4 regions of the Kocuria sp. CPCC 205231 genome follow, and region 3 is predicted to be linked to each of the others. Evidence: riboswitches for the same ligand, from Rfam matches in the RefSeq annotation. Region 3 holds a riboswitch; each other region holds the start of a gene.
What was found. Region 3 has a riboswitch for cyclic di-AMP ahead of RF640_RS14670 (C40 family peptidase). Riboswitches for the same ligand answer to the same signal wherever they lie in the genome.
Positions count from the first base shown of each region.

Region 1 (4,980 bases), on a different contig from region 3:
GAGCTTCTTGCGGATCCGTCCGATGTGCACATCCACCAGGTGCTCGTCCCCGGTCCAGTGCGTGTCCCAGACCATCTCCACCAGCTGCCGGCGCGAGAGCACCAGTTGGGGGCGGGCAGCCAGGCACAGGAGCAGGTCGAACTCGATCCTCGTCAACGCCACCGGTTCCCCGCCCAGGTGCACCTGGCGGGAGTCCCCGTCCACCACCAGGTCCCCGATCACCAGCCCCTGGTCCTGGCCCGCCGGCTCCGGGACGGGTGCGGACTGGGTGCGCACCCGGCGCAGCATGGCCTGCACCCGGGCCACGAGTTCGCGCGGGCTGAACGGCTTGGTCACGTAGTCGTCGGCTCCCATCGACAGGCCCACGATCTTGTCGACCTCATCATCCCGGGCGGTGAGCATCAGGACGTGGCAGTCCGAGAAGGTCCGCACCTGACGGCACACCTCGATCCCGTCGATCCCCGGCAGCCCGAGGTCGAGCACCAGCACGTCCGGGGCGAAGTTCCGTACCGCGGCCACCGCCTCCGTGCCGTCGTGGCGCATCACGACCTCCAGCCCGGCCTTGCGCAGATAGTCCGCGATCAGCTGCGCGAGGTCGACCTCGTCGTCGACCACCAGCACACGTCCGGTGAGCGGATCCGTCATCTGTCCTCCCGGTACTGATCGCTGTGACATGAACACTGTGCTGCGAGCCCCAGCGTCCCAGGGCGACCGTGTCTGAGGCCTCGGAAACGAAACAGGGGGGTGGACTCGTCGTGGCCGGGCTCACCGGTGAACCGGTGGTCGCTGTGGCTAACGATCCCCTGCACCGGGCCGATGAGAGGGATATCGGACACTGAGAAGATCGCGTGTCGCCCCTCCACGAGCCCGGACAGACGCAACACGGCCGGGATCCGGCCACCACCACCGGGCGAGGGGACTCCGGTGGTCTCGGCCATCTCGGTGACGGTGCGCGCGCTGGAGGAACAGGACCCCAGGCGAGGGGGAGGGGGGCCGTGTCCTGAGGCAAGAGGGCGCGGTGCTGCCAAACCTACGGTTGGTCGGTGACCGTTCGGGGTGCTGCTGACTGCGCGAAGGGTGCGCGCCCATCGGGTGCCGCGTCGGGGATCACCGCACTGGACTGGACTGGCTGGAACGGGTCGACGGGGACCATGACATCCCGGTGTCGGCCCGTTCCAGTCGATGACGGCCCAGCTCGTGGTCCTGGATCAGGCCGCGAACCACTCCTCCAACCAGCCCTGCATGAGCTCGATCTCCGCCTGCTGGTCCTCGATCATCTTCTCCGCCATGGCTCGCAACTCGGGGTCGGTGCCCATCTGCAGCTCCATCTCGGCCATCTCGAGAGCCATCTGGTGGTGGGCGATCATCTCTTCGAGGAAGGCCTTGTCGAACTCATCCCCGGACCGTTTCGCCAGCTCTTCGAGGCTCATGCCGTCCATGCCGTCCATGCCGTCCATGCCGTCCATCTCGCCCATCATGGCGCCCTGCATGTCGGCATTCATGCTCTGGCCATGGCCGCCATGGCCATGGCCGTGGACGTGGTGCCCGTGGCCGTGGTGGTGGCCGTGTCCATGGTGGTGGTGTCCCGGGGTGTTCTCGGCGGCCAGCCGCTGGGCCGCTGCTTCCAGTTGCTGGATCTCCTCGGTCTGGGCCTCGATGATCTTCTCCGCCAGGTCACGGATTTCGGGACGCTCGGACTTCTGCAGGGCCAGCTCGGCCATGTCGGTGGCACCTTGGTGGTGGGGGACCATCATCACGGCGAAGTGGCGGTCGTGGTTCATGTGCCGCTCAGCGCCCGTCTGTGCGGAGGCGGAGGCAGGCTGGTGCGTCGGGGACGCGACCGCCGCGGTCGCCCCGGCACCGCTGAGGGCCAGCGCCAGGGCCGTCCCGGCGGCCAGGTGCTTGAACGTCGACGTCATGACGAATCTCTCTTTCGCAGCAGCCCGTACTGGACCTGCACATCGTGGTGTTTGCTCTGTTCAGCCTCGGGTCGAGGCGGACCGATCCATCCACGGTAGCCCCGCCGCAGCTGGCTTCGCCGGGCTGGGAGGGCTGGGCGGTAGATCTTCACTGAACCTTCAAGAGCGGGCCCATCAGGCGGCCAGATCGGGGTGTTCCCCGGCGGTGGATGGGTGCAGGCATCTCCGGTTCTGACCGACCGATCCTGGATGCTGATCAGGTGGGGGGCACACCCGCCGCCCGCCACGAGCGGCATTCGTGGCGGACGGAGGGTTGGCTCAGCGGAAGGTGACGTAGCCGACCGTCGGCATGGCATTCACGCTGTGCACGAAGGTGCCCTGGGTGGGATTCAGCGCGGAGATCATCTTGCCGCCACCAAGGTAGATCCCGATGTGGGCCCCGCCGTTCTGGACGACGAGGTCGCCAGGCTGCGGGTCGGTGGTCAGGGTGCCGGCCGCCCACTGCTGCTGGCTAGTGCGGGGGAGGTCGATGCCCTGCTGGGCGTAGACCCACTGGGTGAAGCCGGAGCAGTCCCAGGCGCCGAAGTCCGTGCCGCCCCAGACGTAACCGGTGCCGGCTCCCTGCATCGCTGTGCCCACGATCCCGGAGGCGCCGGTAATTTCGGTGATGTCCGCCGATTGGGTGGACACCGCCACGGCCGATGTAGCCTGCTCGGGCGCGGCCGGGGCCTGGGAAGAGGCGGTGGAGACGGTCTGCGGGGCGGCCGCGGGCTGGGAGGCCGCCGAGGTGTAAGTCGTCAGTGCGGACGCGGGGGTCGCGTAGGCGGGGGCGGTCTCTGCGGGGACCTCGGCGTAGGCCTGGGCCGGGGCGATGGAGCCGATGAGCACCGCACCGGCGGTGGCAGCGATCGTGGTGTTGCGCACGGCGTGAGAGGTGGTCTCGGCACGGTGGCGGGCAGCGTGGCGCTTGAAAACAGTCATGGGTGAGTTCCTCCCTTTGCCTACGAGGTGAGCTGTCGGATGCGGGTGGGAGACACCCGGCCGGCAGAGCGCACGCGCTCTGCCGGCTTAACCCCAAGGCCCCGGATCACCGGGACCGAAAATGGTTCCCCCGCTTCTGCCAAGCGATATCTCTTCAGGAACCTCGAGCACCGGCAGAATTCGGCGATGTGCACGAGGGCGCCGACCGGATCAGTCATCGGCACGCAGTGGACAGTAGCCCATCCATAACGAAAGTGTCACGTTTAGGTCACGGCCTGGATTCTCTCCTCAGTCGGGAGCGGGAAGCTGTGATTCCGGCCTCGGAAAAATACGCCCCGAGGAAGTGAAACCGTCACGCAGCAGGACCCGTCGCGTAGCTCACACCGGTCTTTCAAAGCGCTCTGACTAGGACACATGGCATGGTGGCGCGCGTTTCGCTGGACGCAGCCGACAGCGACAGGGCTCTGCAACCATGCGCAGTCTTCAGCGCGGGCCGGGCCAGCACCAAGATTGTTGGGGAGGATTTTCAAGGTGGCTCACAGTTTGGGAGGGCTTCGGAAGTGCCCTTCCGAGGCCTTAGGGCAGGGTTTCTTCATGAAATCTCCATATTCAGCCCGCTGCACCGATGTAGAGGCCAGGTAGTGAGGCGGGATCGCGGATTCTTGAGGCGTTGATCTTCATCAAATCTTCAAGCTTTCGGGTCGCGTCACACAGAATCGGCAGTTTACTGTCGATGACATGGCGGGCTGGCTCCGGCCGGTTCGTCTCCTCGACCGAACCGACGAAGGAGCAAGCCATGACCCATCACGTGAGCGCGATGCTGGAGACCTACCCGAAGGACCTCGGGGGAGTGGACCAGGGCAAGCTGGCGGCCTGTATCGAGGCCTGCTTCGAGTGCGCCCAGACCTGCACCGCTTGTGCCGATGCCTGCCTGTCCGAGGACATGGTCGCCGAGCTGACCAAGTGCATCCGCACCAATCTCGACTGCGCGGACCTGTGCGAGGCCACCGGGCGGGTGCTCTCCCGGCACACCGGCTACGACGCGAACATCACCTTGGACGCGATCCGGGTCTGCCAGATGGCGTGCAAGGCGTGTGCTGATGAGTGCGAGCAGCACGCGGACATGCACGAGCACTGCCGGATCTGTGCTGAGGCCTGCCGTCGCTGCGAGGCCGCCTGTGCGGCACTGGTCGCCTCCCTGGGCTGAGCCCAGACTCGCGCTGACCCACGGACGCCGATGACCGGCCTCCGTCGGTGAAAGAGGAGCCTGATGGGCTGATCGGGCGTGCCCGGATGCGGGTTCCCTCTTCCCCCCGCCCCTTGTTCAGTACAGCTCTGCCCGCGCGGTTTGTTCACGCGCAGGGTACGGGGCTGATGACCAAGCCGGCACCTCGGGGTCGAGCTCCTTCATTGCGGAAGAGAGACATCATCATGCGTTCCATCCAGTTCCCTGGCCGTCGCACGGCGGCCGCCGCCTCCACCGTTGTCGTCGCCACGGCCCTGTGGGGCGGGGCCAGCGCCCCAGTGTTCGCCCACGGACAGGTGACCACCCCGGTCTCGTCCCACGCCCAGGATCAGGCCCCGGAGGACATGCTCGGCCCCGATCCCACCTCCCCGACCGCCTACGAATTCGGTGAGACCCTGGCCGGTTTGGAGGGCGAGCAGCTGGAGGTCACTTTCCTGGCCGAGATCATTGGCCACCACCAGGCCGCGATCGAGATGGCCCAGCTGGAGCTCGAGCGCGGGACCAGCCCGGACATCCGCACCCACGCGGAGAACATCATCGCCAGCCAGCAGCACCAGATCGACCAGTTCACCACCTGGTTGGAGGAGTGGTACGGGTTGACCCCGGAAGAGGCCAAGGCTCAGGCCCCGGAGGAAGCACAGGAGGAGATGAAGATCCTGGAGGAGGAGACCCGGATGATGGTCGAAGAACTGGCCGCTGTTGAGGCTGGCGAGGACTTCGACGTCGCTTTCGTGCAGAAGATGATCCCGCACCACAACGGCGGGATCGTCGAGTTCCTCGAGCTGCAGTCCCGCGCTGATCATGCTCAGCTGCGGGTGGCCTCCAGCGCTGGGA
Region 1 covers NZ_JAVKPP010000012.1:121,568-126,547, forward strand. Annotated here, with positions in the region: gene RF640_RS13530 (response regulator transcription factor) at 1-645, opposite strand, end outside; gene RF640_RS13535 (DUF305 domain-containing protein) at 1,209-1,919, opposite strand; gene RF640_RS13540 (C40 family peptidase) at 2,238-2,900, opposite strand; cyclic di-AMP (ydaO/yuaA leader) riboswitch at 2,906-3,096, opposite strand; gene RF640_RS13545 (four-helix bundle copper-binding protein) at 3,697-4,107, shown strand; gene RF640_RS13550 (DUF305 domain-containing protein) at 4,332-4,980, shown strand, end outside.
Region 1: linked by a shared signal. The riboswitch ahead of RF640_RS13540 (C40 family peptidase) and the one ahead of RF640_RS14670 (C40 family peptidase) in region 3 are both predicted to bind cyclic di-AMP.

Region 2 (4,980 bases), on a different contig from region 3:
ACTGCGGTACGGCCACGTGCATGCCGGGGATGGCGTTCACCAGCTCACAGGCGGCATCCCGGCGCTCGCGCAGGATGTCGAGCGTCTGCTGCACGGGTTCCTGGGGGCCGCGGAGTGCTTCGATGCCGGCCCACTGCACGTAGTGCGTGGTGCAGGACTCGTCGTTGGTGTTGAGCGTGCTGAGCACCTTGGCGATCTCGAGCGGCGCGACGGCGCAGCCGAGGCGGGAGCCGGTCATCGCGAATTTCTTGCTGAACGTGTAGAGGATGACGGTGCGCTCGGCCATGCCGGGGAGCGATGCGATCGAGTTCGAGACCCCCTCGTAGCGCGTCTCGAAGTAGGCCTCGTCGGAGAGCACCCAGAGATCGTGCTCCTGGGCGAGCTGCGCGACGGCCTCGCGCTCGGCCGCCGTCGACTCGGCCGAGATGGGGTTCTGCAGGTCGTTGTAGATGATGGCGACCGTGTTCGGGGTGATCGTCGCGCGCACCTGGTCGAGGTCGATGGCGAAGCCGTCCTCCGTGGGGAGGTAGCGGTACGGCACGGCCGTGCCCCCGAGGTACTCGATCTGCGACTCGTAGATCGGGAAGCCGGGGTTCGGGTAGAGCACCTCCTCACCCGGGTTCATGACCGCCTGCAGGAACTTCGTGATGACGGGCTTGCCGCCCGTCATCACGACGACGTTGTCGGGGACCAGGCTGATGCCACGACGCGAGCCGATGTCCTCGGCGAGGGCCTCGCGCAGCTGGGGGATGCCCGGGCCCGGGCAGTAGCCGGTGTAGCCCTCGGCGATGGCCCGGTCCATCGCCTCGATGATGTGCGGGGCCGTCGGGATGTTGATGTCGCCGAGGTGGAAGGGGTACACACGGTTCCCCTTCGCCTTCCAAGCGGCCGCGGCTTGCGCGACGCTGAAGGCGGTCTCGGTGCCCAGCCGGTCGAGCCGGTGCGCGAGTTGTCGCATGCCGTTCCACTCCTCGTCGAGTTGGCGATCGATCCGCTGGCGGACCCGGGTCGAGCATACGACTCATATATCAGTCTGGGAAGAGTGGTCCCCGGATGGATTCTCTCAGTGGACATCGCCGCGAGATCGTGGTCATCGGCAACGGAGCATCTGTCGGAGTGGAGGTGCGGACTGAAAAAGTTCGACACGGCACGATGCGTACCCCTCCGGCTCCAGATGCGGGACGCCGGCGCAGCAGCTCCTCGCGGAGTTCGACCTCAGGCGGCACCTTGTCGGCCGCCAGTGCGGTCCCGGTCCCGTCGTGGCGGAGTCGCGGCTCGTCACCCAGCGGCCTCGAGCAGGTCGTCCAGGACTCGGTCGAGTCGTGCCACGAGGGAGAGGTGTCCCTCGTCCTCCAGCAGGTGCGCCCGGGCGCCCGGCACGTGCGCGGCGAGCCACTCCCCGTGGGCCGCGGGAACGGTGCGGTCCTCCCGGCCGTGCCAGATCCGGGTCGGCACGGTGATCCTCTCGACGGCGAAGCCCCACGGACGGTCCACCGCGAGGTCGTCGTCGCACCAACCCACGACGCCCTGGCGCAGAGAGTGCTCGGCCGTGTCCAGCACGTATCCGGCGAAGTCCCCGGTCATCACCGCCTGGTCCACGGGCGGGAGCATCGCGCGCAGGAGTGCCACGACGTCGTTGCCGGGCGCTGAAGCCGCCGCGCTCATGGCCTCCATGCGCCCCTCGAGGTAGGCCTCGAGCGCGCTGCGCCCCTTCCTGGCAGCGGTGGACTCCGCCGCGCTGTCCTCGTCCATCCCGGCGACCGGATCCAACCCCGCCACGCGCGGCGGGGCGTAGCCGGCGAGGGAGGAGGCCGCTCGGCACCGATCGGGCAGCAGCGCAGCGCAGGCCAGGGCGCGCGGGGCGCCACTGGACCAGCCGAGGGTGAGGAAGTCCGCCACCCCCAGCTCGTCTAGGACGCACCGGGTGTCGGCCACGGCGTCGGCAACTATGCCGGGGGCCTTCTCCTCCGGGAGCGGGTCCGAGGCGCCGTATCCGGGGCGCGAGACGGTGAGCGCGCGCAGCCCGCGGTCCGCGGCCGCGCGCTCGAGCGGCCGGAACGGGACAGCGGCACCGGGAGCCCCGTGGTGGAAGACCACCAGCAGGTCTCCGGGCGGACCGGTGAGCCGGAACTCCAGGCTGCGCCCGTCCGGTGTGGTGACGCTGCGGTTGTCTTGCTCCTCCGGCTGCGCGCTCATGCGTTCCCCTGCAGTTTGTGGGCCGCTCTCGTGCGTCTGTGGCGGCCGGGTGACTCCACGCTAGGACGTCGCTGCACCCGCGACCAGGGCGGCGACGGCGTGTGACCGCCTGCCTCTCCCTGCAGGGATCGAGGGCTTCGACAGAACCCATCACGGTGACAGGGGCCCCATATGGGAGGGGGAGTGCGGTGCCTGCCGGGACGGCCGGGAACCGCACTCCCCGCTCACGTGCGTGGGGTCAGCGCACGCGGAGGTAAACGGGACCGGAGCCAACGTTGACGGTTTGGATGACCGTCTGGTTGCCGTTCCAGCCGCCGTGAACGGCCTTGCCGCCGCCGATGTACACGGCGATGTGGGCGAAGCCCATGCCGCCGTTGGCGTAGTAGACCAGGTCACCGGGCTGGGCCTGGGCGGCGGAGACCCGGGTGCCGAGCTTCAGGTAGGAGGCCGGCCACCCGTGGTGGTTGATCCCGGCTGCGCGCAGGGACTTGGTGACCAGGGCCGTGCAGTCCTGACCCACGCCGAGCTGGTTCTTGGCGGCGGCGGCGATGGTCGCGGCCTTGCCGGACTGGGACTGGATGCTGACGAGCTGCTGGGGGGCTGCGGCGGGGGCCGCCTGGGCCGGGGCCACGCTGCTGAGCGCCAGGGCGCCGCCGGCGACCGCCAGGATCGCGGTGCGTCCGAGACGGGACGAGCTCTGGGCGCGGTGGCGGGGCATGCGGAACTGGAAAACGGGCATGAGTGATGTCCTCCCTCTTGCCTGCGAGGTGAGCTGTCGGATGCGGGTGGGAGACACCCGGTCGTCAGGGCGGGGGCCCTGACGACTTAACCCCTAGGTCCCGGGGGAGGGACCGTTCATGGTTCCCCCGCTTCTGCCGAGCGTTATGTCTGGGGGCCCCGGGCACCGGCAGAATTCGGCGATGTGCACGGGGATACCGATCGGTGAGGCGACCGGCACGGAGAGAACACTAACCGAAAAATAACGAAAAAGTCTCGCTTAGATCACGGGCGTGTCTCGGCTCTTATGTCGGCCCAGCAGGGCGCCTCCCCACCCAGGCGAAGTGGTTCGGTAAGAGGCGCCGCTGGAGATCCCCGGGACGACTCAGGTCGAGACAAAAGTGCACTTGACCTGGGGCTCTACCTGAGCCATGCCGATGGACGAGCGCTCCCCTGCCCTGGAGCGGAGTGTTCGGTGGCGACCTTGAGGCTGGTGCGGCAGTTTGCCGGAAAAGCTTCAAAGTCTTTGACCGCTGGCGCCAGTTATCGCATCCCGCTGGCGCGGCAAGAATGATTTTTGGTATGCCCCGAGCCCATTCACAAATTCACAAAAAGCAGTGATCGTGTCGGTGTAAATCCCTCGATGTGGGTCGGCCTTCTTCACGGGCACCTCCACGGTGCAGGCTTTGCCCGGCCAGTAAGCAGTGCACCGTCGATGGGGTTTGAGGTGCAGCCAACGGCGAAAGGAATGCACGTCGGAGCGATCCTGGGCGATGAGAACCCCGAAGGCTGGGCCGAGGACCTCGCGATGCCCAGCGGGTGGCACCCCCACCTCCGGGTCATTCCCTCGGCCCGCAACGTCTCCAACCGCGAGGTCGACCGGGCCGATCACGCAGAGCTGCGGCTGAAGATCTCCCTGACCGGCCTTCAGGCAGATGTGGTGGTCATTGACTGCCCCAACCGCCAAGGCGGCCCGCTGACTCTTTCGGCGTTGAACGCGGCGGACACCGTGGTTTACGCCGCCACCGCCACCAGCGATGGCATCGACGGGGTGGACGGGGCCCGGCGCATGGTGGCCCAGTACCGCCGGCACCGCCAGCAGCTGGGTGCCCCGGACACCCTGACGGAGGCCGGCATCGTGGTCGGCGGGGTGAAGGAGACGATCATGAGCCGGGCGGCGGTGGCCAGCCTCGAGGAGCTGCGTGCCACGGGGTTGTTCCTGGAGCCGTTGATCCCGGACCGGGCCATCGTCCAAGAGGTACGGATATCGGGGGAGTGGTACGGCCAATACCGCAAGGGCGCCCGCGTGCTGGATGCCTACACGGCGATCGCGAAGAAGGTGCTGCGATGACCGAGCAGCCCGAGCGTCCCGCCTCGCTCCAGCGCCGTCGGCCCCGCCCGGCCCCGGATGAGCACATCGACCCGGTCGACTACACACCCCCACGCGCCACCTCACCCCAACCCGCGACACCGGTGGTGTCGTCCCAGCCGGTGCAAGCGGCACAGACGGCGGAGCCTGCGGTAGCTGCACCCAGGCGCGGCCGCGGCCGGCCGCGCCGGGAACCCACGATCCAGCTCGGGGTGCGGGTGGCCCAGGACGTCTCCGATCTGATCGAGGAGCTCACCGAGCACGACGGCACCGCCAGAGCGGTGATCGAGAACGCGGTGCGCGCCTACGCCCAACAGCTCAACCGATAACACCCGGACCTCGATAGGGGAGGGGAACAGGCCGAGGGCGGCTTTCCCGTGGTCGGCGAGGAAGGAGCCCGGCTCATCGTTGCTGGTGGGCCGGGTTCACTCATGCTGGGGACAGGCGGCGGGATGGGGTGGGCGGTTCCGGGGGTCCTCGAACGACCCGGGTGCCCGCACTCGGTCCGAAAGCTGCCAGGGCCAACCCCCAGCGAGACCTGTTGTCGGGCGCCGAAGGGACGACCAGCGCTGTCCAGTGTGGACGCGGGGCGTCCCGGCGGCGCCGTGCCGGGAAGGGTTCGTCAGCCCGTCATCAGCTGCTTGCTCAATGCGTGGAGGAGGCATGGTGACGGCCCCTGTGCATGAGCCCTGCCCCGG
Region 2 covers NZ_JAVKPP010000001.1:209-5,188, reverse strand. Annotated here, with positions in the region: gene RF640_RS00025 (pyridoxal phosphate-dependent aminotransferase) at 1-958, opposite strand, end outside; gene RF640_RS00020 (alpha/beta fold hydrolase) at 1,279-2,196, opposite strand; partial or broken gene RF640_RS00015 (NlpC/P60 family protein) at 2,435-2,842, opposite strand; cyclic di-AMP (ydaO/yuaA leader) riboswitch at 2,941-3,126, opposite strand; gene RF640_RS00010 (ParA family protein) at 3,662-4,264, shown strand; gene RF640_RS00005 (hypothetical protein) at 4,261-4,611, shown strand.
Region 2: linked by a shared signal. The riboswitch ahead of RF640_RS00015 (NlpC/P60 family protein) and the one ahead of RF640_RS14670 (C40 family peptidase) in region 3 are both predicted to bind cyclic di-AMP.

Region 3 (4,980 bases):
CAGGTGCCCATGACCTGCCCGCAGGACACCCAGGGGTTGATGTCACAGCTGGTGACGTGGTCGGGGTCGCGGTAGAGCTCCAAACGTTCGAGCACCAGGATCGCCGAGGCGATCCAGCCGATCACCCCGGTCACCAGCAGGACCAGGGCGAAGGGGCGGTGGCGGGCGAAGCCGGGCAGGTGCGCCGCGGCGTCCGGTTCGGCGCCGTGGGGGCGGTCGATGGTCGTGGTATCAGTCATGGGAGGGCCCCTCGAAGGTGCAAGCGGTCAGTGGTCTCGTGATGGAGGGGGTCAGCTGGTGGCGGCGGCTTCGATCTCGGCTCGGAACTGCTCCAGCGTCTCCGGGTTCAGGACTTCCCCATCGAGGTAAAAGGTCGGGGTTCCGCCCACGCCCAGAGCCTCACCGTCAGCGACGTCGAGTTCGATGCGCTGCTGGGTGGCCGGATCGGCCACCGCGGCATCGAAGGCGGCCATGTCCAGGCCGATGGCTTGCGCGAAGCCGCGGAAGACCGCGCTCTGGTCCTCGGCCGACTCTCCCCACTGTTCCTGGGTCTCGAACATGCGCTGGTACATCGGCTCGTACTGTCCCTGCTGGGCGGCGGCTTCGACCGCGAGGGCGGCGTTCATGGAGTTGCGGTGGCCCGGCAGCGGGAAGTAGCGGTGGACAAAGGTGACCGTGTCGGCGTACTCGGCCCGCAGCTCCTCGATGACGGGGTAGGCGGCCCGGCACCCTTCGCACTCATAGTCCAGGAACTCCACCAGCACGGCCTGTTCGTCCGGTGCCTGGGAGAGCACCCGACTGTTCTCCCGCACGACCTGCCCCTGGCCCTGGCCCTGGGGCACCGTATCGGGGGTGGAGTTGGCACGGGCGATGAGGATCGGGATGGCCACGGCGGCCACAACGGCGGCCAGGAGGACCCACACGATGATCTTGGCCTTCGAGGGCTTCTGCTGTGGGGTGGGCGGGCTGGCGGTAGTGCTCACAGGGGTGTCCGTTCTGTCTCCGGCAGCAGGGCGTACCGGTGGAGGGGGCTAGGGGTGGAGGGGCTCATCGTGGCGGTGGGAGGCCGGTTCGATCTGGAAGGTGGAGTGCTCGATGGCCACGTCGAAGTCACGGGCCACGCAGGCCTGCAAATCCGCCAGCACCACACCGGCGTGCTCAGCGCTCAGGCAGCCGTCGTGGACGGTGACGTGGGCCGAGAGCACCGGGGTGTCGGAGTCGATGCGCGAAGCGTGCAGATCGTGCACACCGACCACGTGCGGCAGGGCTTCCAGGCGGGTGCGCACCTGCTCGAGGTCCAGGCCCTTCGGGGTGGTTTCCATCAGGACCTCAATGGTGTCGCGCAGCAGCATCAGAGCCCGCGGCACGATCAGGGCGGCAATCAACAAGGACACGACCGCATCCGCTCGGGTCCACCCGGTGGTGGCGATGACGATCGCCGAGACGATCACCGCTACCGAGCCCAGGGCGTCGTTGGCCACCTCCAGGAACGCGGCCTTCATGTTCAGGTTCTCGCCCCGGCCCGAGGCGAGGATGACCAGCCCGATGATGTTGCCGACCAGTCCGATCACCCCGAACCACAGCATGGCCGTGGACTCGACCTCGGGAGGCTCCAATAGCCGGCGTACACCTTCGACGGCGATGAATCCGCCCACGGCCAGCAACACCGAGGCTTGGGCGGCCGCGGCGACGATCTCGGCGCGTTGGTACCCCCAGGTGCGTTTGTCCGTGGCCGGTCTCAAAGCCAGGGTCGCAGCCGTGAGGGCGATGAGCAGTCCGGCCGAGTCGGTGAACATGTGTCCGGCATCGGCCAGCAGCGCCAGGCTGCCCGAGATCACCGCGCCGATGATCTCGGCGACCATGATCGTGGCGGTGATGGCGAAGACCACCGCCAGCTTCCCCCGCCGCCCGGCGCCGGCGTGGGAATGATCGTGCTCGCCGCTCATGCCGGAATCTTCTGGGTGGTGGCGTCATCGGGAAGGTCCTCGGCGGCGCACTCGGGTGTCCCGCACCGGCACACCGGCTCGACGGTCAGGATCGTGCCCAGCAGGTCCTCCAACGCGTGGGCCAGCTTCGGGTCCGAGAGTTCATAGCGCACGTTGCGCCCCACCGGCACGCCCACGACCAGCCCGCAATCGCGCAGACAGGCCAGGTGGTTGGACAGGATCTGCCGGCTCACCCCGATCCGGGCCGCCAGTTCCGAGGGCACCGCTGGGCCTTGCTGCAGTTGCAGCAGCACCGCGGCTCGGGTGGGATCGGCCAGTGCTTTGCCGAAACGGGACATCACCTCGACCGGGGACAAGATCCTCATGCAATAACCGTACAGCAGAATCTGTATCAAATGAGATGGGGGCTTCTCTTGATGATCGGGCAATGTCCAGCTCGTATTCATACGGTGAAGGCGGACGGGGGTGCCGTCCGCCACTGCGGCATCCTCGTCCCCCGAGCCATCGCTGCACCCCCAGGAGCCCTCGCTCCAATGCCGAGGCGGAGCAGGATGAGCACTGCCCGCGTCCAGCGGAAGACAGGGCAAGGCCATGAGCACTCTCCGAGCCTCTCCGCAGGACTGCTCCCCGTGTGCCGATTCGCGGGCGGGCGCACATCGACAGGATCGTGGCAATCGTTCGAGTCTGCGGCTACAGCCGCGGGGAGCACCCATGCGGTCCATCGACGATGATCCTGGCGGGGCACTCCGCACCTGACGGATGAGCCCACCGGCTGGCCATCACCGCATCGGCGAGGCTTACCGGTAGGTGTAGTACCCGTCGACGGGCATGGCGTTGACGGAGTGGACGAAGGTGCCCTGGGTCGGGTTCAGCGCCGAGACCATCTTGCCGCCACCGATGTAGATGCCGATGTGGTTGCCACCGTTCTGGGACACCAGGTCACCGGGCTGCGGGGTGGACGTCGGGGTGGCTGCGGCGATCTGCTGGAAGCTGGTGCGGGGGATGTCGATGCCCTGCTGGGCGTAGACCCAGCCGGTGAATCCGGAGCAGTCCCAGGCCCCGAAGGAGGTCCCGCCCCAGACGTAGCCGGTGCCCACGCCCTGCATGGCCGTGCCCACGATGCCGCCGGCGGCCGGGGCGATCTCGGTGGTGGCGTTGGACTGCGGGGTCACGCTCGAGGTGGCGGCGCTCTGCTGCGGGGCCGGAGCGGCGGGCTGCGCGGCGACCGGGGCCCGGTAGGAGTCGGAGGCCAGGTTGGCCGTTGCCGAAGCCGGAGCCGCATAGGAGGACCCGGAGGCGGCGGGGATCTCGGCGTAGGCCTGGGCCGGAGCGATGGAGCCCACCAGTGCGGCGCCGGCGGCGGCGGCGATGGTGGTGGTACGCACGGCACGCGAGGAGGTCTCGGCACGGTGACGGGCAGTGTTCTGCGTGAAAAGCGACATGGTTGAATTCCTCCCTTTGCCTACGAGGTGAGCTGTCGGATGCGGGTGGGAGACACCCGGCCGCAGAACGCGCGCGCTCTGAACGACTTAACCCCAAGGCCCCGGTACACCGGGACCGGTAATGGTTCCCCCGCTTCTGCCAAGCGATTTCTCTTCAGGAACCCCGGGCACCGGCAGAACTCGGCGATGTGCCACGAGGGCGCCGACAGGATCAGTGGTCGGCACGCATTGAAGAGTACAAGGAGATTACGAAACAATCACAATCCAATTCGGGAATGTATAGAGACCGTAAAGAAATGGTCAAGACTCGATGAAAACCTGAATTGTTGTCGTATTTTTCCTGCTAATTTCCCGAGAAAAACGGGGAGCTCTGCGCTTTGAGTGAGGTGACTTGTTGGTGCGTGGGCGCTGCGCGGGGAGTCGTCGCCCACACAGCGGTGGAGACAGGAGCCACTTCAAGCCCCGGAAATTTAGGCTCTGTCCGTGCTCGCACTGGCTGGCGGAACGTTAGCCAGCGTTGTGGTCGAGGAGATGCCCGACCAAGCCCACGAAGGCGACACCAGCGTGCCGGGACCGATCCTGCTCACCGGCAGATTTGCGTTGTTCACCGCGATCTCCGTCTACCTCGGTTCCTGAGAAGCTGTGCGCCCCGGCGCCCTCGTCTCCGGGCGCCGGGGCGTGCTGACCGTGTTCAGTGGGCGCAGCAGGCGCAGCCGGAGCTGCACCCGTCGGCGCACCCGTCGCCGTCCTCATCCAGCAGGACGGCCACCGGGGAGCAGCAGGCGTCCCCGCGCCAGGCCTCCGCCCCCTCCTTGACCGCCACGGCGGCGATCACCAGGGCGGCCAGCGGGTCGGCCCAGGCCCAGCCCAGGGTGCTGTTGAGGACCAAGCCCACCAGCAGCACCGCCGAGAGGTAGGTGCACAACAGGGTCTGCTTGGAGTCAGCCACCGCAGAAGCGGAGCCCAGTTCCCGGCCGGTGCGGCGTTCGAACCAGGACAGGAACGGCATGATCACCAGGCTCACCGCGGCCAGTCCGATGCCGACCGGGGAGTGTTCCGGCTCGGCGGCCCCGACCAAGGCGCGGATCGCATCGACGGTGACGAAGGCGGCCAGGCCGAAGAAGGAGAACGCGATCACCCGCATCGCCACCTTCTCCCGTTGGTGCGGGTCCGGGGCGGCGAACTGCCACGCCACCGCCGCCGCGGAGAGGACCTCCACGATCGAATCCAGGCCGAAGCCGATCAGCGCCGAGGAGGAGGCGATGGTGCCGGCGGTCAGGGCGATGACCGCCTCGAGCACGTTGTAGGTGATGGTGCCGGCCACGATCCAGCGCACCCGCCGGTGCAGCACCGCCCGGCGTGCATCGGTGATGGGCTTGGGGTCCAGGGTCAGGGAGCTCATGTGCAGGTGCATCCTTCCGGGGAGCAGCAGGTCGGGTCCACGGTGACCACCAGCTCCAGCAGGTCCCCCAGGGCAGACCCGAGGCGGGGATCGGCCAACCGGTACCAGGTGTTGCGCCCCTCAGCAGTGGAGGTCACCAGCCCGCACCCGCGCAGGCAGGCCAGCTGGTTGGACATCACCTGTTTGGACA
Region 3 covers NZ_JAVKPP010000014.1:94,644-99,623, reverse strand. Annotated here, with positions in the region: gene RF640_RS14690 (vitamin K epoxide reductase family protein) at 1-239, opposite strand, end outside; gene RF640_RS14685 (DsbA family protein) at 291-983, opposite strand; gene RF640_RS14680 (cation diffusion facilitator family transporter) at 1,032-1,946, opposite strand; gene RF640_RS14675 (ArsR/SmtB family transcription factor) at 1,943-2,311, opposite strand; gene RF640_RS14670 (C40 family peptidase) at 2,744-3,388, opposite strand; cyclic di-AMP (ydaO/yuaA leader) riboswitch at 3,394-3,584, opposite strand; gene RF640_RS14665 (hypothetical protein) at 3,872-4,024, shown strand; gene RF640_RS14660 (cation transporter) at 4,080-4,790, opposite strand; gene RF640_RS14655 (ArsR/SmtB family transcription factor) at 4,787-4,980, opposite strand, start outside.

Region 4 (4,980 bases), on a different contig from region 3:
GACCTCGTTCAACGCCGCGCGGATGATCGGGCCCGCCGTGGCCGGCGTGCTCGTGGCCTCCATCGGCTCGGGCTGGGTGTTCCTCCTCAACACGCTGACCTTCGGCGCGATGCTCGCCGCCGTCCTGGCGATCCGCGCCGACGAGCTGCGCGGGATGCCGCGCTCCGGCCGGGGGCGGGGCCAGATCCGGGAGGGGCTGGCCTATGTGGCCGGCCGCCCCGACATCGTGGCGGTGCTGGTCACCATCTTCCTCATCGGCACCTTCGGGCTGAACTTCGCGGTCTTCCTGGCCGCCATGGCCGGACCCGAGTTCGGCCGGGGCTCGGAGACCTTCGGGCTGCTCAACTCGGTGCTGGCGGTCGGCACGGTGGCCGGGGCCCTGCTCTCGGCCCGGCGCCGCAGCGCCCGGCTGCGCTACGTCTACGGGGGCAGCGCCGTCTTCGCCCTCAGCTGCCTGGGCGCGGCGACGGCGCCCACCCTGCCGCTGTTCGCGCTGTGGCTGGTCCCCTGCGGGCTGTCCTCCCTGACCATCATGACCACCGCCAACGCGTACGTGCAGTCCACCACCTCGCCGGTGATGCGCGGACGCGTCATGAGCCTCTACATGGCCATCTTCATGGGCGGCACCCCGATCGGGGCGCCGGTCGTCGGCTGGATCACCGACGCCCTCGGGGCGCGCTGGGGCATGGGGGTCGCCGTGGCGGCGGGACTCGGCGGGGCCCTGGTGGGCTTCGTCGTCTGGCTGCGGCTGCGCGCGGAGCGCTCCGCGCCCGAGAACTCCGGCTAGCGCCCGGCTCCTCCGCGGAGCTGCCCGACGACGTGGTCCACGCAGGCCAGCAGCCGGGCGACGTCCTCGGGCTCGATGGAGACGAACGTGGCGATCCGAAGCTGGTTGCGCCCCAGCTTGCGGTAGGGCTCGACGTCGACCACGCCGTGGGCGCGCAGGACCGCCGCGACGGCGGACGCGTCCACGGCGGCGTCGAAGTCCACGGTGGTGATCACGGTGGAGCGGTCCTCGGGGCGTGCCACGAACGGGGACGCGAAGGACGAGGCCTCGGCCCACCCGTAGACCAGGTCCGAGGAGGCCTTCGTGCGGGCCGCGGCCCAGGTCATGCCGCCCTGGTCGTTGAGCCAGCGGACCTGCTCGTCGAGCATCACCAGCGTGGCCAGGGCCGGGGTGTTGTAGGTCTGGTTCTTCCGGGAGTTCTCCAGCGCCGTGGTCAGCCGCAGGAAGTCGGGGATCCACCGCCCGGAGGCGCCGATCCGCTCGATCCGCTCGATCGCCGCGGAGGAGAACGCGCCCAGCCACAGTCCGCCGTCCGAGCCGAAGTTCTTCTGCGGGGAGAAGTAGTAGACGTCCGCCGCGGCCACCTCCGCGGCCATCCCCCCGGCGGCCGAGGTCGCGTCCACCAGCACCAGCGCGTCGTCCGCGATCCCGGAGGGCCGGTGCACGGGCGCGGCGACACCGGTGGAGGTCTCGTTCTGGGGCCACGCGTAGACGTCCACGCCCTCCTCCGCCCGGGCCTCCGGGCGGGTGCCGGGGGCGGACTCCACGATCGAGGAGGGCTCCAGGAACGGGGCGCCGTCGGTGGCCTGGGCGAACTTCGCGCCGAACTCCCCGAACACCAGGTGCTGGGCCCTCCGCTCGACCAGCCCGAACGCGGCGGCGTCCCAGAACGCGGTGGCCCCGCCCAGGCCCAGGAGCACCTCGTGGCCGGAGGGCAGGCCGAGGAACTGCGCGAGGCCCTCCCGCACCGAGCCCACGAGCTCCTGCACCGGCGCCTGGCGGTGGGAGGTGCCGAGCAGGCCGGCCCCGGCGCGCGACACGGCCTCGACCTGTGCCGGGCGGATCTTGGAGGGGCCGGCGCCGAAGCGGCCGTCGGCGGGCAGCAGGTGCTGGGGGATGGTGACGTGTGCGGGCAACGGGCGCTCCCTCGTGGGTGACGTGCGGCGGGTGGTGCGCGACGGGCACGGCCGCCGCGGAGGCCGCTCGCGCCGTTCGCGACTCGGCCCATTCTGCCCCACCCGCGGACGGCGGGCCCCGCGGGCGCCTCCTCCCTCCGGGCGGCCGGAGGGCTCGCGCACTAAGCTCGTGCGGGAAGACCGGACCGGGCGGGATCCCCGGGCCGGGACGGCCGGACGAAGGATGACTGAGGCATGAGCGACCTGATCGACACCACGGAGATGTACCTGCGGACCGTCCTCGAGCTCGAGGAGGAGGGGATCACGCCGATGCGGGCGCGGATCGTCGAGCGCCTCGACCACTCCGGGCCCACGGTCTCGCAGACGGTGTCCAGGATGGAGCGGGACGGGCTGCTGACGGTGGGCCAGGACCGGTCGCTGCTGCTCACCCCTGCCGGCCGTGAGCGTGCGGTGCAGGTGATGCGCAAGCACCGGCTGGCGGAGCGGCTGCTCGCCGACGTCATCGGCCTGGACCTCGCCCAGGTGCACGACGAGGCGTGCCGGTGGGAGCACGTGATGAGCGAGCAGGTCGAGCGGCGGCTCGTGGACCTGCTGCACAGCCCCCGGTACTCGCCGTACGGCACGCCGATCCCCGGTCTGGCCGCCCTCGGGGTCGAGGAGAGCCCCGCAGCGGCGCACCCCTCCCTGCTCGACGCCGCCCGCCACGACCCGGACGGGTCGCACACCGTGGCGCTGCTGCCGGAGGTGGTCCAGGCGGACGCGGACCTCCTGGGCGTGCTGAGCGACGTGGGAGTGCTCACCGGGGCGGAGGTCATGGCCCGGGTGGACGGTCAGATCGTGCGCATCGAGGTGGCGGCCACGGGGCGGTCCGCGGAGATCGACCTGCGCACCGCCGCGGCCATCCGCGTCCTCGCTCCCTGAGGCGCCGCCGTCTCCCGGAGCGGGGCGGCGAACGGTTCTTCCCGGGTGTGGGGACGTTCACAAGCCACTTTCGGCCAGTCCGGCCCGAGCCGGACCCCGGAGGCGCGGCTTCCCTGGTGACAGGCGGATTCCCAGGGCGCTCGAAGACACTGCACAGCTCGTCACAGGTGCGAATTGATTCGACCTTTCCTCTCAATAGCTACTCATTGAGACCCGCGGCGTTGTCCGGCTGTTATCTGTCGTGATCAAAACGTGACACTTCCGTAATCTGTCATGTACTGTTCAACGCGTGCCGATCACTGGTCGGATCGGCGCCCTCGGAGCACATCGCCGAATTCTGCCGGTGCCCGTGGCCTCTACACAGAAACTGCTTGGCAGAAGCGGGGGAACCACTTTCGGTCCCGGTGATCCGGGTCCTTGGGGTTAAGTCGTCAGAGCGCGTGCGTTCTGCGGCCGGGTGTCTCCCACCCGAATCCGACAGCTCACCTCGTAGGCAAAGGGAGGAACTCAACCATGTCGCTTTTCACGCTGAACGCTGCCCGCCACCGTGCCGAGACCACCTCGCACGTCGTGCGCAACACCACCATCGCCGCCGCTGCCGGCGCCGCGATGATCGGCTCCGTCGCCCCGGCCCAGGCCTTCGCCCAGGCTCCCGTCGAGACCGGCGCGGCCTACTCGGCCCCGGCCTCCGCCTCGCTGGCCGAGTACTCCTCGTACACCTACCAGGCCCCGGTCGCCGCGCAGCCCGCCGCTCCCGCCTACGAGGCCCCGGCCCCGGCCCCGCAGCAGACCGCCGCCACCTCGAGCGTCACCCCGCAGTCCACCGCCACCAGCGAGATCGCCCCGGCCGCCGGCGGCGTCGTGGGCACCGCGATGTCCGCGCAGGGTGCGGGCTACGTCTACGGCGGCACCGCCTACGGCGCCTGGGACTGCTCCGGCTTCACCCAGTGGGTCTTCGCCCAGAACGGCATCGACCTGCCCCGGACCACCTGGTCCCAGTTCGCGGCGGGCACCCCCACCGCCACCCCGCAGCCCGGTGACCTCGTCTCGCAGAACGGCGGCGCCCACGTGGGCATCTACATCGGCGGCGGCAAGATGATCTCCGCCCTCAACCCGACCCAGGGCACCCAGGTCCACTCCGTCAACGCCATGCAGCTGGACGGCTACTACACCTTCTGATCCGGTCCGCCGCCCGCGACGACCCCGCTCGTCGCGGGCGGCACCCGATCACCCCCCCCCCCCCACGCCGCACGCCGAGAACCGCTCTCCCGGTTCCCGGCGGTGCCTGCTGTCCGACCGGACGGCGCCCCCCCTCCTCCGCTCGCCGGCCGTCGTTCCCGATCCCGGAACGCACCCCTGCCGGACACCGGCCCACCCCGCGCACTGCCCGGGGCGATCCGTGCTGTCACCCGCGCCCTCCGGCAGGCCCGGCTCCGAAAGAAAGTCGTCTGAACTCCTCATGACCCGTGATCTGACCTCCTCGAACGGCATCGGCTCGCTCTTCTCCGGCAAGGCCCGCACCGTGGCCGCCGTGGCCGCCTTCTCCGGGCTGGCCCTCGCCACCACCGTCTCCGTGCAGGCCGCTCCGGCCCAGGACGCCTCCGCCGACGCCCCGCTGTCCGCCGTGGCCGCGGCCACCCCCGCCGCGGCGCCCGCCGTGTCCCTCGAGCCCGTCGCCCACGTGCAGAAGGTCGAGTCCGACCGGAAGTCCGAGAAGAAGGTCGAGAAGAAGGCCGAGCGGCAGAAGGTCGAGACCCCGGTCGTCGCGGCTCCCGCCGTGGCCGCTCCGGCGCCGAAGGCCTCCGCCGCGCCCGCTCCGGTCGCCGCCCCGCAGCCGGCCGTGCAGGCGGCTCCGGCCCCGAAGCCCGCCGCCGCGCCCGCCCCGAAGCCGGCCCCGAAGCCCGCACCGGTCGCCGCCCCGAAGCCGGCCGTGCAGGCGGCTCCGGCCCCGAAGCCCGCCGCCGCGCCCGCCCCGAAGCCGGCCGTGCAGGCGGCTCCGGCCGCCCAGCGCACCGTCACCCCGCAGAGCTCGGCCTCCGGCAAGGGCGCGACCATCTCCTCCGCCGCCATGGGCCAGCTCGGCGTGGGCCAGGACTGCACCGCGCTCGTCACCAACGCGCTGCGCGCCACCGGCAT
Region 4 covers NZ_JAVKPP010000009.1:109,816-114,795, reverse strand. Annotated here, with positions in the region: gene RF640_RS11315 (MFS transporter) at 1-787, shown strand, start outside; gene serC (phosphoserine transaminase) at 784-1,923, opposite strand; gene RF640_RS11305 (metal-dependent transcriptional regulator) at 2,158-2,844, shown strand; cyclic di-AMP (ydaO/yuaA leader) riboswitch at 3,163-3,352, shown strand; gene RF640_RS11300 (C40 family peptidase) at 3,358-4,023, shown strand; gene RF640_RS11295 (C40 family peptidase) at 4,304-4,980, shown strand, end outside.
Region 4: linked by a shared signal. The riboswitch ahead of RF640_RS11300 (C40 family peptidase) and the one ahead of RF640_RS14670 (C40 family peptidase) in region 3 are both predicted to bind cyclic di-AMP.